2 regions of the Crassaminicella indica genome follow, and region 1 is predicted to be linked to the other one. Evidence: riboswitches for the same ligand, from Rfam matches in the RefSeq annotation. Region 1 holds a riboswitch; the other holds the start of a gene.
What was found. A riboswitch is a leader RNA that binds a small molecule or an ion and turns the genes downstream of it on or off. The one in region 1 is predicted to bind thiamine pyrophosphate.
Positions count from the first base shown of each region.

Region 2: linked by a shared signal. The riboswitch ahead of thiD (bifunctional hydroxymethylpyrimidine kinase/phosphomethylpyrimidine kinase) and the one ahead of thiS (sulfur carrier protein ThiS) in region 1 are both predicted to bind thiamine pyrophosphate.

Region 1 is NZ_CP078093.1:834,489-842,486, forward strand. Features, by position in the region: gene thiH (2-iminoacetate synthase ThiH) at 1-775, opposite strand, end outside; gene KVH43_RS04005 (thiazole synthase) at 775-1,551, opposite strand; gene thiF (sulfur carrier protein ThiS adenylyltransferase ThiF) at 1,563-2,369, opposite strand; gene thiS (sulfur carrier protein ThiS) at 2,371-2,565, opposite strand; TPP riboswitch at 2,660-2,769, opposite strand; TPP riboswitch at 2,818-2,916, opposite strand; gene KVH43_RS04020 (sigma 54-interacting transcriptional regulator) at 2,980-4,683, opposite strand; gene KVH43_RS04025 (3-hydroxybutyryl-CoA dehydrogenase) at 4,841-5,680, opposite strand; gene hpdB (4-hydroxyphenylacetate decarboxylase large subunit) at 6,087-7,998, shown strand, end outside.
Region 2 is NZ_CP078093.1:233,259-241,256, reverse strand. Features, by position in the region: gene KVH43_RS01290 (dicarboxylate/amino acid:cation symporter) at 1-969, opposite strand, end outside; gene thiE (thiamine phosphate synthase) at 1,270-1,908, opposite strand; gene thiD (bifunctional hydroxymethylpyrimidine kinase/phosphomethylpyrimidine kinase) at 1,910-2,710, opposite strand; TPP riboswitch at 2,808-2,917, opposite strand; gene KVH43_RS01275 (M3 family oligoendopeptidase) at 3,166-4,845, shown strand; gene yihA (ribosome biogenesis GTP-binding protein YihA/YsxC) at 4,871-5,494, opposite strand; gene lon (endopeptidase La) at 5,484-7,817, opposite strand.

The DNA.
Region 1 (7,998 bases):
GAGGTGGTGATATACTAATACATACATCTGGGTATTTGTTTTGGAGATAATTAGCATGAAGTCCACTCATAAAAGCTTCTCTTCTCCATTCATTTAGCCCTAAAAGAGCTCCAATATTCACATTCCTCATCTTAGCTTTGCATCCTCTTTCAGGTGTATCTAATCTAAAATGATAATCTTTTTTAGGTCCTGATATATGTACCCGATCGTAAATCTTCTCATCATATACCTCTTGATAAACAGCTAAGTTATCTACCCCTGCTTCTACCATTCTTTCATAATCCTCTTGCGTTAAGGGATATACTTCAATCCCAACAGAATCAAAATATTTCTTTAGAATCTTTACTGCATCTATAATATAAGATACTGGTGTAGCATTAGGGGATTCTCCTGTTAAAACAAGAATATGCTTAAGTCCTGTTTTAGCAATAGAAATAGCTTCCCTTTCTATTTCTTCTGGGGATAATTTTTTTCTTTTAATATTGTTATCCACATTAAACCCACAATAAGCACATCTATTCACACAGAAGTTTCCTATATACATTGGAGTAAATAATAATATGGTCTTTCCAAAATGCTGTAATGATAAAGCATGTGCCTTTTGTGCCATTTCTTCTAAAAAACTTTCTGCCTTTGGAGACAATAGTGCTAAAAAATCATAAATATTTATTTTATTTTTATTTAGTATTCTTTTAATCTCTGTTGATGTAACATTTTCAAAAAAAGCATCATAATCAAAATCCTTAAAATTTATATAAACATCATAAAAGCCCATCAAAACTCACCTTCATTCAAAAATCCTGTAAGTGGAGAAGAAGCAATAGCACATTTTTTAGTAGCTCCTAATTTTGAAAGATATGCAGTTCTTCCTGCTATTACTGCAAGAGAGAATGCTTTTGCCATATTTACAGGGTCATCAGAAGTAGCAATAGCTGTATTTACTAAAACTGCTGCTGCACCCATTTCCATAGCTTCAGCCGCCTCTGATGGCTTTCCAATTCCTGCATCTACAATGATTGGTAAATCTATTTCGTCAATCAAAATCTCAATAAGCTCCTTCGTCCTAATTCCTCTATTTGTTCCTATAGGTGCCCCCAAAGGCATTACTGCTGCTGCACCTGCATCTACCAATCTCTTTGCACTCATAAGATCAGGACTCATATAAGGAAGTACAACAAAGCCTTCCTTTGATAAAATTTCCGTTGCTTTAATAGTTTCTTGATTATCAGGAAGTAAATACTTATGATCAGATATAACCTCAATCTTTACCCAATCACCACAGCCCATAGCCCTTGCAAGTCTTGCAATCCTCACAGCTTCTTCTGCATTTCTTGCTCCAGAGGTATTTGGAAGCCATATAACATCTTTGGAAATATATTCAAGGATATTTTCTTCCTTAGCTTCAAGATCAACTCTTCTCACCGCCATTGTAACTACTTGAGTTTCAGAGCTTTTAATAACATCAGGTATAATTTTTTTACTCGGAAATTTTCCAGTCCCAATGAACAATCTGCTTTTTAATTCAATTCCTCCAATTTTCAATAAATCCATTCCATCATCTCCTAAACTTCATATTCTTCTAAAATAATCCTAAGCACTGTATTCGCTTGATGATTTGCGGCGATAGCAACTCTCGGTGCCATGAGTCCACAGCCCGGCTTTGCTTCTGATATTTCATCTCCAACTAAATAGAAGCGATCTCTCACTATTTTTGTTTTTATTGTATTATTCGAAAAATATCCAGCCATTCCAGAGGCTGCAACGATATATTTCTCAGGAAGCTTAGATAAAGCTGTATTGACTAAAGTTGCTTTACACATAGGATTGTCCAATGCTTCCACAATAATATCCGCATCTTCAAAGCAATCCTTTATATTGCTTTCATCAAGGTATAAATCTTTTGTTTCAACATCTACAAAAGGATTAATATTTTTTAGGACATCTTTTATTGCTTCTGTTTTTTTCATTCCTATATGCTTTGTAAAATACTGCTGCCTATTTAAATTGCTTGGCTCAACTACATCAAAATCTATAAGCACTAGTTTTCCTATTCCTAATCTTGCTAAAGAGACAGCTACATTTGAACCAAGTCCCCCAAGTCCTGCAATCCCTACACATGCCTTTTTTACTTTTTCATGAACTCCCGGTGTATGTCTAGCTACTAGTAAAGCTTCTAACTCCTCTTCATTTGGAATTTCTCCTCTTATAATGAGAGTAAGTCTGTCATCCTTCTTCAAAGGTGCATCTTCTCTTAAAATAAATCCGTTTAAAACAACAATATCTGCTTCCTTTTTTACAAAATCACGAATTCCAAAGGCTGTAGATCTTTCATTTACAATAACCGGCTTTTCATTTACATATATTTTCAAATCAACCACCTCCAACAAAGCTTACGATCTCTACTTTATCTGCTTTGTTTAATACATGCTCATTATATTTTTCTTTTGGAATAATTGTAAGATTTACTTCTACAACTACCTTTTCTTCATTCAAATCTAATTTTTTCAACATCTCACAAATAGTTATCTCTGAATCAAAATCCATTTCTTTTCCATTGATTATCATGCTTTTCCCTCCTTTCTTTTACGCTTTATCCCAAAAACACATTAAAATTAATATATTAAAAAAGTGCGAATTCATAGAGAATTCGCACTTTAAATAATAGCGTACAAAATATTCCCTACGTTGGCATTACCCAAATCAGGTTATACGGGTCAGAGATTTCATCTCTTTCTCAGCCCATCAACATGAGCTCCCCATAGTTTATAAAATTTTCCATTTTAAAAAGCTTACCCTAGGGTAAGCTTTAAAAATAATCATTTTTATCTTTAGCTTCCCTACGGCAGTATTAACTGCATCAGGTTATAAGGGTTAGGATTTCTCCCTCTCAGCCAAAAGGCACCCCTAGCATTTCTATTCTATTCTCTTTTATTGTAATCCTTAATTATGATTTTGTAAAGTTTTTGATTATATACCTAATTATTCTAATCCATATCTCTTCAATTTCTTATAAAGTCCTACACGGCTAATTCCAAGAGATTTCGCTGTTTGATATTTGTTTCCATTATTCTCTTTCAAACAGGCTACTATCATATCTTTCTCCATTTCTTCTACCATCTCTTTTAATGACTTATTTCCTATAGGATAGTTTTTTTTATCATTTTTAGTAAGTCTTGTTGGTAAATGCTTTGGTTTTATTATTAAGTCTGAATCTAAAAGGTTTATAGCCCTTTCAATAACATTTTCAAGCTCTCTTATATTTCCAGGCCAAGCATATTTTTTTAATATTTCTATCGCTCCCTGAGAAATCCCTTCTACATAAATACCTAATCTATTAGATAATTTCATTTTAAGTTCATTAGCAAGGGCTTCTATATCTTCTTTTCTTTCTCTAAGAGGAGGTATCTTAATAGACATTACATTTAATCTATAAAAAAGGTCTTCACGAAATTCACCATTCTTCACTAGAGCATCTAAATCTTTATTCGTAGATGAAATAATTCTAACATCTATTTTTCGAATCACATTCCCTCCAAGTCTTTCTACCTCTTTTTCCTGAAGAACCCTTAAAAGCTTTGCCTGCATAGCAAAAGGCATATCCCCTATCTCATCTAACAAAATCGTTCCTCCATTTGCAAGCTCAAATTTCCCTTCCTTTCCTCCCTTTTTAGCACCTGTAAAAGCACCCTCTTCATATCCAAACAATTCTGATTCTAGTAATTCTGCTGGTATAGCTGCACAGTTTATTTTTACAAAAGGTCCTAAATATCTATTGCTAGCATTATGAATAGAATGAGCAAAAAGCTCCTTACCTGTTCCACTCTCTCCTGTAATAAGAACATTAGAACTCGTTTTTGCTGCTTTCATTGCCATATCCTTTACAATACTCATACTCGGACTTTCTCCTACTAAATCTTGAAAGGAATATTTTGCAGACCTCTCCTTATTAAGTTCACTTTTATAGTAAGCAATCTCCTTCTCTAGTTTGGATATTTTTTTACTAAGTGTTTGAAAATCTCTTATATCCTTAAACATAACCTTTCCAACTGCACCAATAATTCTTCCATCCTTTTTAATAGGAACACGCATAGAGATCATTCTTTTATTTTTTATTTCCTGAATTTCTCCCACTTCCATAATTCCAGTTTCTAATACAACATGAAGTCTTGTATTCTCAATAACCTCTGCTACATGTTTTCCTTCAGGCTCTGATATATCTAAAAATTCTTTATAGGCTTTACTCATCATAGTAATGATTCCATTTTCATCAACAACAGTAACCCATTCATTGGCTGTATCCAAAATAGTATTTAGTATTTCTATATATATCTTATCCTTATCCATTTCTTTGCTCATTTTTCTATAATTAGTAATATCATGGAATAAAGCCATTGCTCCTTCAACATTTCCTTCTAATATCATTGGCATCATACTCATTCTATACTGTCTTTTATTGATGCAAACATTCCTATTTAATTCCTCTTTTCCTGTTTTCACAATAATAGGAAGTCTACAGTTTGGAATAATCTTGTGAATATGTTTTCCTATAATATCCTCTTTTTTTAAATCAAGTAATTTTTCAGCACGCTGGTTCATGACCATTATATTTCCAGCTTGATCTATTGCTAAAAGTGCATCAGGAATATTATTAATTAAAGCATCAAAGTATTTACTCATGCTCAGCCCTCCTCAAAGCAAGGACAATATATTTACAAAGCATACTTTATACAATTTCACTGAAATTATATCATATATTTTGAATTTCTCAAAACTTGTCGAATTTTGCGTATATTTAAAGCTAATAAAATCCCTTGATACACGTATCAAGAGATTATTATTTTTAATATTGATAAAATCCTTTCCCTGTCTTTCTACCTAAAAGATTTCCCTTCACCATCTTTTTCAACAATGGATGAGGTCTATATTTTGGATCTCCAAATTCTTTGTAAAGCACTTCCATGATCGCTAAATTCACATCATTTCCTATTAAATCAGCTAAAGCTAAAGGACCTATAGGGTGATTTGCACCCAATTTCATAGCTTTATCAATATCTTCAGCACTTGCAATACCTTCTGCTAAAATACCAATAGCTTCATTAATCATAGGAATTAAAATTCTATTTACTACAAACCCTGGGGCCTCTTCTACTTCTACAGGGATTTTATCTATTTTTTTAGTCATTTCTAAAACATTATTTTTAGTTTCTTCAGATGTAGCAACTCCCTTTATAACTTCTACAAGCTTCATAACAGGAACTGGATTAAAAAAATGCATTCCTATAACCTTATCAGGTCTATTAGTTGCAGTAGCTATTTCTGTTATGGAAAGTGATGATGTATTAGTAGCTAAAATAGTTTCTTTTTTACAAACTTTATCCAGCTCTGCAAATATTTCTTTCTTTTTTTCAATACATTCTACTGCTGCTTCTACTACTAGATCTACATCTACTATATCCATCCCCGTAGTAGTTGTTATTCTTCCTAATATCTCATTTTTCTCTTTCTCAGTAGTTTTTCCATTTTTAATACACTTTTCTAAATTTTTTGTGATCATCTCAAGTCCTCTTTCTAAAGAACTTTCTTGAATATCTTTCATGATCACTTGGTATCCTGCTTGCGCAAAAGCTTGTACGATTCCTGATCCCATTGTTCCAGCACCAATTACACAAATCTTTTCCATAAAGAACCTCCCAAATTTTATTTTATAAATTGCTTTTATAATTTTTTCAGTATCATAAAATCTACTACGCAAATCTTATACCAAGTTTTTATTTTATTCATAAAAGTTTTAATCCGTTGCTTTCATTTGAACTACTTATATTCATTTACTCATTTACTTTTATACCTTTATCTACAAGTGCTGTTTTGTAAATTAAGTAAACACTATAATGAGATTTTACTGCATCCTACACATACTTCATATGTGTAAATTAAGTTTACATATTTCTTTTGATTTACACTCGTTTCAAAAAATTATTTTTATGTAAATCTGTCATATTCTTTTCGCAAATACAATACACATTATTATATGTAAAGCTTAGCTTTCTTTTTTCATAAAAATTCAAATAAAAAAAGGGGGGGTTTTGATGGGAACTAAAAAAAAATTAGCAGATATTTTAGCAGCAAAAGGGTTACCCATCAATTTCCAAGCTGGTGGGAGCGCACCAGAAAAAATGATCGATAGAGAAGTAAAAAAAGAACCTACTGAACGCGCAAAAAAATTAAGAGACATTTATTACGACACATTATCTTCTGCCAATACTGAATTTCCTTATTGGTACACCCGTAAATGGAATGAATTAGAAGGTGAAGTTACAGTTGTCAGACGTGCAGAAGCATTGAAATGTGCTTTTTCTCATCTAACTCCTGTTATATTCCCTGGTGAAAAGCTTGTTATGCAAAAAGCAAGCTATTATAGAGGTTCCTTCCCAATGCCATGGTTATCAGAGGGATTTTTTGTAGCAAAAGAGGACGAACTTTACAAAGAAGCATTAGAAAGAGGAAGTGCTAGTGCAGGAGAATTAAGCAAATTTGGTACAGGCGGTGGAAATGTTACAGAAAGCTTTGGCAATGTAGTTTCTATAGCTGGTAAATTTGGAATGCGCAAAGAAGAAATCCCTGTATTAGTAAAGTTGGCTAAAGAATGGGTTGGACGAAGCGTAGATGATTTGGGTCATAAATATGAACAGATGGTTCCAGAATATCAAATGAAAGAAAACATAATGAGATCTCTTATTTGTATGTTTGACTCTGGATTTACTTTACCACAAGGACGTGAAATCATTAACTATTACTATCCTCTACAGTACGGCTTTGATGCCCTTATTGAAATGGCTGAGGATTGTAAGAAAAAGGTTGCAGGACGAGCAGGTGGTGATGGTCTTATTGGTATGGACCGTTTGTATTTCTATGAAGCTGTAAAAATAGTTTTAGAAGGTGTGCAAGCTTGGATTCTAAATTATGCAAAAGAAGCAAAAAGACTATCATCAGCAACTGTAGATCCTGTTCAGAAAAAAGAGTATGAGGAAATATCATCTTGTTTAGAATGGATTTCTCACAAACAACCTCGCAGCTTTAGAGAAGCCCTTCAGCTTACTTATATTGTACACATCGCTTGCTTAAATGAAGATGCTATTTCTGGATTATCTCCTGGAAGACTCGGACAAATTCTTTATCCGTGGTTTGAACAAGATATAGATGCTGGTCGTATTACAGAAAAAGAAGTTCTTGAGCTTTTAGAGCTTCACAGAATTAAAATGACTTGTATTGACTGTTTTGCATCTACTGGAGTTGTAGGTGGCGTTCTTTCTGGAAATACTTTTAATAACTTAAGCATCGGTGGTTTGACAAGAGATGGTAAATCTGCTACAAACCCTCTTGAAATGCTTATTGTAGAAGCAGGGATTACTTGTGCAACTCCACAGCCGACTTTGTCAGTTCTTTATGATGAAAAATTGCCAGAAGAATTCTTATTAAAATGTATTGAATGTGATAAAACAGGTACAGGATATCCAGCTTGGATGAATAATAGAGGCGGTATTGAATTTTTATTACAGCAATACGGTTCTGAAGGAATGACCGTAGAAGAGGCTCGCTCCTTTGCTATTGGAGGATGTCTTGAAACTTCTCCTGCCTGTTGGAAAACATTGACTCTTAATGGAAAAACTTATGAGATTCCAGGTGGCGCAGGTCAACCAACTAGTGTAGGTGTACACTTTATCGCAAATCCAAAGATACTTGAGTTAGTTATCACAAATGGTAAGGATCATAGAACAGGACTTCAAGTATATCCTCCTCATAATAAAAAGCTCGAAAGCTATGAGGAGTTATGGGAATGCTTTAAAGATTACTATGAGATGACTGTTGACTGCTTAACAACAACTAACAATATTCAACACGATATCTGGAGAAAACATAATATGTCCATATTTAGTTCTATGTTAAAGCCAGATTGTTTAGATAAAGGCCATCATATAGGTCATTTAGGATATCGTTACA
Region 2 (7,998 bases), 600 kb from region 1:
TCCTACTGCAAATATACCAAATAGTACTGTAAATAATATAATGGTACTGACTGAAGGTAATGTACCATAAAGGATTTTTGATATAGTCATACAGAAAAATGTTTCGGTTAATACAGATCCACAAAGATGAGTTGTTGCGCCTAAGGGAATCGCAAAATCAACAACTTCTGGTACTAATGCCTTTGAACGATGGGCACATCTTAATGAAACAGGTAATGTAGCAGCACTAGACATAGTACCTACTGCTGTTAAATAAGCTGGTCCATAATATTTTAAAACTTCTAAAGGATTTTGCTTTGAAACAGCTCCTGCGATCAAATAAAGAATGGTTAACCAAATAAAATGACCTACTAATACTAAAACAATCACTTTTAAGAATATAGGTAATTGTTTTGTCAGACTACCTGTATAAGCTAAGCCTGCAAATGTTGCTGAAATGAAGAAAGGAAGAATAGGAATAACGATTTTATTAATAATGGATAAGACCATGCTTTGTATTTCATTTAAGAGTTTTTCCATTGCTTCAGACTTTGTCCATATAACTGATATACCTGTTAAAATTGCTAGGATTAATGCAGTCATTACAGGCATTATAGGTTGAATATTTAATTCAAATGCTGTTTTAGGCAGCTCTATCAAAGCTTCTGCTTGGCTTGCAATATGTAAATGAGGGATGATGATATATCCTGCAATAGCTGAAAAAGTAGAAGCACCTACTGCAGATAAATAGGATATACAAAGAAAAGTTCCTAGCATTTTGCTTGCATTGTTTTTTAACCCTGTTATAGCTGGCGTAATGAATCCAAATATAACCAAAGGGACAGTAAAGAAAATAAATGAGCCGAGAATTTCTTTAATAGTTGTAATAATTCCCATGATTTGTTCATTTACCATTAGACCTAAAATAATTCCACCTATAATACCTATTAATAATTTAGGTATTAATCCAAGTTCTTTTTTACTACTCATTTCTGCAAGACCTCCTTTTAAATACTGATAGAAATATAATAAAAAAGTGAATAGCTGAAGTGAAAAACATTTTCTACTTTTTATATTATTTTTCTATGCATATGATACAACTTATTTTCTTGATTGTAAACTATTTCGTAATAATATAAGAAATATCATTAAAACATCATTGAATAATAGATATTTTTTATAAAGACAAAATGAAAAAATATTCAAGAAAGGTAAAATCCCGAATATGCAAAATATTGGGGATTTTTTTTATGAAGAAAATATGTTAATTTCATATAAATGAAGAAAGAGTTATTTGAATAAATTATTCAAGTATATTGCAGCTTCCTTTGGGTTATCTTGATTTAATATTGCAGAAACTACAGCAATACAATTTACTCCTCTATTGATAAGTGTTGATGCATTATTTAATGTGATCCCACCAATGGTTACAATAGGAATAGATACTTTAGCTTGAATGTCGTGAAAAACTTTTTCTGATATGACCTTTGCATCATTTTTAGTGCTGGTAGGAAATACAGCTCCAACACCTAGATAGTCAGCATTATTTTTTTCAGCAAGCATAGCGTCTTCTACAGTTCTTGCTGATATACCTATAATCTTTTCAGGACCTAATATTTTTCGAGCAACGGTTAATGGTAAATCGCTTTGTCCTAAATGAACACCATCAGCATCTACGGCTTGAGCAATGTCTACTCGATCATTGATAATCAGTGGTATATCATATTTTTTGCATAAATATTTCATTTTGAGAGCATTATTATAAAATTCTCTTGATGAAGATTTTTTTTCTCTTAATTGTAAAAGCTTTACACCTCCGTCAAGAGCCATTTCTACTTTATGGTAAAGTGTATCAAAATCCATTTTAGCATCATCTGTTACTAAATAAATGGTTTTATGCATTGTTTTTGATATGCTGTATTTTTGCATTTTATAAAACACCTGCCTTTTTATAAAGTTCATAAAAGTGATGTGTAGGACCTACTCCATGACCAATAGAAAATCCATGTTTAATAGCTATTGTGATATATTCTTTTGCTTTTTTTACTGCTTTATAAATATGCATTCCATTTGCTAAATTGGCAGTAATAGCTGATGATAAGGTGCATCCTGTACCATGAGTATGGGTGGCTTTGATTCTTTCTTGATCAAATAAATAAAATTCTTTTCCATCATATAAAACATCTGTGGCTGTTTTTGAAAGATGTCCGCCTTTTACTAATACAAAATTAGGACCTAGATAATGTAAGTCTTTTGCTGCTAGTTTCATTTTTTCTAAATCTTCTATTTTGTAGCCTAATATTTCCTCTGCTTCTGGAAGATTTGGCGTAATTAACGTGGTCATAGGCAGTAATTTTTCAATGAGTGCTTTTTTTGCTTTTGGCTTTAATAGATTATATCCGCTTTTTGAAATCATAACAGGATCTAGTACTAATGGTGGAAGGTCGTATTTTTTAAGGGTATTGGCAATTATTTCAATAGTTTCTGTTTTAGATACCATTCCAATTTTTATACCGTGAACATGAATATCATCAAAAATTGCTTTGATCTGATTGGCAATTACAGTTGGGGTAATATCTTGTACATCAAAGACGCCTTGTGTATTTTGAGCAGTAACTGCTGTAATGATACTCATACCAAATGTAGCGTGGGCTGAAAATGTTTTTAAATCTGCTTGAATTCCTGCACCTCCGCTGCTATCAGATCCTGCAATAGTTAAACAATGCTTCATATTATTGCTCCTTTCTTAAGAATGAAGAGAAATAAGCATTCCGATTTTATTGATAAAAATAAAAAGCACTCATCCAACAAGGATTAGTGCAATCATTTTACTTTATGTATTGCTTCCCTACGCTGGCATGATCCAGATCAGGTGAAAGGGTCAAAGAATCGACATTCTTACTCTCAGCTGGTTTTACCAGCTCCCCTAGCTTTTGGAATATTCTATTTGATTTTATGATACTACGATTACAAAAAATTTACAAGCTAGAAATATATATAAAAAGTGGATAGATAATCTTTGTATCAGCTATTATGTTATAATATATTTGTTAAGTATAATATAATAACCTTCATTTTCTTAATGAAGTGAGTTTTGAAGGTTTATTATTTTTTCATGGAATGAACTATTTTTATGAGTGTTGAGTGTAAAAAATAAATACAGTTTTTGGTTAGGAAGGTGAAATGATGAAATTCAGTGAATACGAATACAAAAGACCTGATATAAAAGCTTTTGAGGAACAATTTAATCAATTGTTAAATGCTTTTATTAAAGCAGAAAATTACAAAGAACAAGATGCTTTGATGCTAAAGATTAATGAATTAAGAAATGAATTTGAGTCTATGGAGCAGATTGCTTATATCAGATATACGATAAATACCCAAGATAAAGCATATGAAGAGGAACAAAACTATTTTGATGAAAATAGTCCTATTTATGAAGGATTAGTTGCCAAATATTATGATGCATTAGTGAATTCAAAATATAAAGAGCATTTAAAGGAAAAATGGGGAGAGCAGCTTTTTAATATTGCAAAGCTTAAGGTGAAGAGCTTTTCACCAGAGATTATTGATGATTTAAAGCTTGAAAATAAGCTGATGAGCGAATATACTAAGCTTTTATCATCAGCTAAAATATATTTTGAAGGGAAAGAGAGAACTCTTCCACAGTTAAGACCTTTTCAAATGTCATCGGATATAAAGCTGCGAAAGAGAGCTAATGAAGCAAAATATAACTTTTTCAAGGAAAATGAAGAAAAGTTTGATGAAATATATGATAAGTTAGTAAAGGTAAGAACAACTATGGCTCAAAAGCTAGGCTATGACAATTTTGTGGAGCTTGGTTATATTCGTATGCTTAGAACAGATTATGATGCAGACATGGTTAAATTTTTAAGAGAGCAAGTAAAAGCATATATTGTGCCTGTGGCTACAAAATTAAGAGAAAAGCAAAGAAAGAGATTAAATTTAGAAAGCTTGAAATATTATGATGAAATCCTTATATTTTTAGATGGGAATGCAAAACCTAAAGGAGATGCTAAGGCGATACTTCAAGCTGGAAAGAAAATGTATGAAGCATTATCTAATGAAACGAAAATATTTTTTGAATACATGATGGAGCATGAATTGATAGATGCTTTAAGCAGGAGTGGAAAGGCTCCAGGAGGATATTGTACATATATTGCTAAATATAAAGCTCCTTTTATATTTTCAAACTTTAATGGTACGGGAGATGATATAGATGTATTGACACATGAAGCAGGTCATGCTTTTCAAGTTTATGAAAGTAGACAGTATGATATACCTGAATATCATTTTCCGACTTTAGATGCTTGTGAAATACATTCTATGAGCATGGAGTTTTTTACTTATCCGTGGATGGAACTATTTTTTGAAGATGTGAAGAAATATAAGTTTGGTCATTTAACCGAAGCTTTTTTGTTTATTCCTTATGGTGTTGTTGTAGATGAATTTCAACATTATGTATATGAACATCCAAATGCAACACCGAAGGAAAGGAAAAATATGTGGAGAGCAATAGAGAAAAAATATCTTCCTCATAGGGACTATGATGGAAATGAATTTTTAGAAAATGGGGGGTATTGGTACCAACAGGGACATATATTTAAAAATCCATTTTATTATATTGATTATGTATTAGCAGAAATCTGTGCATTCCAATTTTTAAAAAAATCAAGAGATGATTTTGATAGAGCATGGAAAGATTATCTAAAGCTTTGTAGGGCTGGAGGAAGTAAATCCTTTTTAGAATTAGTAGACCTTGCCAATTTAGATTCTCCTTTTAAAGATGAAAGTATAAAGTCAGTTGCTGAAGAAATAGAAAAATATTTAAAAAACACTATGTAGTTGTAAATACATAGTGTTTTTTGATTTACTTAATTGTCTGCTCTGCTTCAAAATCAAATCCATTTACTTTAAAAATTTCAGTAATGAACTGCCAAAGCTCTTCTTTTCCTTCTCTAGTATCTGAAGAAACAGGCAATAATATATCTTCACTTTCCATGCAAAGCTCTTTTCGTATAATATTTAGCTGCTTTTGTCTTTGGCCTCTTTTTATTTTATCCAATTTTGTAGCAATAACAATACCATTAAAGCCAAAATGCTTAATCCAGCTATACATATGCTTATCTTGTTGTGTAGGAGCATGACGAATATCTACAAGCTGAAAAACATCTATCAGATTTTTTCTATTATTTAAGTATGTATCCATCATTTTTCCCCATTGTTTTTTGCTAGCTTTAGCTACTTTAGCATAACCATATCCTGGCAAATCTACAAATCGAAACTGTTTATTTATCTCATAAAAGTTAATAGTTTGAGTTTTTCCAGGGCTAGAGCTAGTTCTAGCTAGTTTTCTTCTATTTACTAAAAGATTGATAAGAGATGATTTTCCTACATTTGACCTGCCAGCTAAAGCAATTTCTGGTAGATCATCTTGAGGATATTGTTCTTCTTTTACTGCACTTATAATAATTTCTGCACTTTTAATCTTCATCATTTTCTTCCTTCCGAACTAATGCATGTTCTAAAACTTGATCCATATTTTCTACAAGTACAAATGTTAATTTCTTTCTTACATTTTCTGGGATATCTTCTATATCCTTTTCATTATCAATAGGTAATAATATTTTTGTAATACCTGCTCTATTTGCAGCTAATACTTTTTCTTTAATTCCACCTACAGGTAAGACTCTACCTCTTAGTGTAATCTCTCCTGTCATTGCTACATTTTTGTTAATAGGTATTTTAGTAAGCTCTGATATAACTGCGGTCGCCATAGTAATTCCTGCAGAAGGTCCATCCTTTGGTATAGCTCCTTCTGGTATATGTATATGAATATCAAGCTTTTGATAAAAATCTTCTGGTATCTTTAATGATTCAATCTTAGAGCGAATATAACTAATTCCAGCTCTTGCAGATTCTTTCATTACATCTCCGAGCTGACCTGTTAGTACAAGCTTGCCATTTCCTTTCATAGTTGTTACTTCTATGGATAAAGTATCTCCACCGACCCTTGTCCAAGCAAGACCTGTTACAACACCGATCTCATGATTTTCTTTAATCTTTTCATATCTATATTTTTTTCTTCCAAGATAATTAATTAGATTACTGGTATTTATTCGAACAATTTTTATCTTCTTCTCAACTATTTTCTTTGCAGCTTTTCTACATAATGTGGCAATTTGTCTTTCTAAATTTCTAACACCAGATTCCCTTGTATAGTAGTTAATTACATCTCGAAGTGTTTGTTCTGATATTTGAAGATTATTTTCTTCAAGCCCATGCTCTTTTTTTTGCTTAGGAAGTAGGTATTTTTTTGCAATTTTTAATTTCTCTTCTTCTGTATATCCAGATACCTCTATAACTTCCATTCTATCAAGTAGAGGTCTTGGAATAGTTCCTAAACTATTTGCTGTTGTAATAAACATTACTTTAGATAAATCAAATGGAACTTCTAAATAATGATCTGTAAATTCTTTATTTTGTTCAGGATCTAGTACTTCTAATAATGCAGATGCTGGGTCCCCTCTAAAATCATGACTCAATTTATCAATTTCATCGAATAGAAATACAGGGTTTTTAGAACCACATTCTTTGATTGAAGCCATTATTCTTCCCGGTATAGCTCCTACATAAGTTCGGCGATGACCTCTAATCTCTGCTTCATCTCGAACACCTCCAAGAGACATTCTTACAAACTTTCGATTTAAACTTCTCGCAATAGATTTTGCAATAGAAGTCTTTCCTACTCCAGGAGGGCCTACCAAGCAAAGAATAGGTCCTTTCATACTTTTAGACAGCTGTCTTATTGCTAGATATTCTAAAATTCTTTCTTTAACATCCTTTAGTCCATAATGATCTTCATCTAATATGACTTTTGCTTTTTTAATATCAATTCGGTCTTTGCTTTCCTTTGCCCACGGAAGCTCTAAAATCCAATCTACATAATTTCTGATTACACCACTTTCAGCGGAGCTTGGAGATAATTTAAAAAGCCTATTAAGCTCCTTATTTACCTTCTTTTTAACTTCTTTAGGAAGCTTTGCTTTTTTGATTCTTTCTTTGTATTCCTCTGTTTCTTCGTAAAAATCTCCTTCTTCTCCTAATTCCTCTTGAATTGCTTTTAATTGTTCCTTTAAATAGTATTCCTTTTGAACTTTATTGATTTGCTTTTTTACGCGAACATTAATATCTCTTTCAATCTCTAATACTTCTATTTCTCTTAAAAGTATTTTATAAAGTACTTCTAAACGCTCTTTAGGATCAAAGGCTTCTAATATTTCTTGCTTTTGCTCTATTTTTAGAATCATATGAGAAGCCATAACATCTGCAAGCCTTCCGGGTTCTTCAATAGTAGTAACATTCATAAATACTTCAGGAGAAATACGATTACTAACGCTTATGTAATCCTCAAAGGTATTTGTTACTGTTCTCATTAATGCTTCAAGCTCTTTATCGATATCTATTTCACCTTCGTATATTATTTCTTCTACTTCACATTCAAAATAAGGGTCTTCTTGCAAAAATTTTGTAATTTTTGCTCTAGAAATACCTTCTACTAACACTCTGATTGCATCTTCAGGAAGCTTTAGCATTTGTTTTATTTTGCAAACCGTTCCTACCTGATAAAAATCTTCTGGTGTTGGTAAATCTGTTTCCGCTTCTTTTTGTGTTGTCAAAAATACTAATTGATTATTTACCATAGCTTCTTCTAATGCATTGATTGATTTTTCTCTTCCTACATCAAAATGCAGTACCATATATGGAAAAATCGAAAGTCCTCTGAGTGGAATCAGTGGTAATTCACGTTTTTTCAATTTTTTACCTCCCACGATTATCAACTCCTTGTTTTGTACAATAACAACATTATTTTTTGTAATTAAAAGGAATTTATTCTCTTAACTATGTTACATACTTGATATCAAAGTCTTTGTTTGTTATGTATAATTTTTTAAAAAATACTTTTTTCGTCAATGTAAGACTTTACAATACACTATT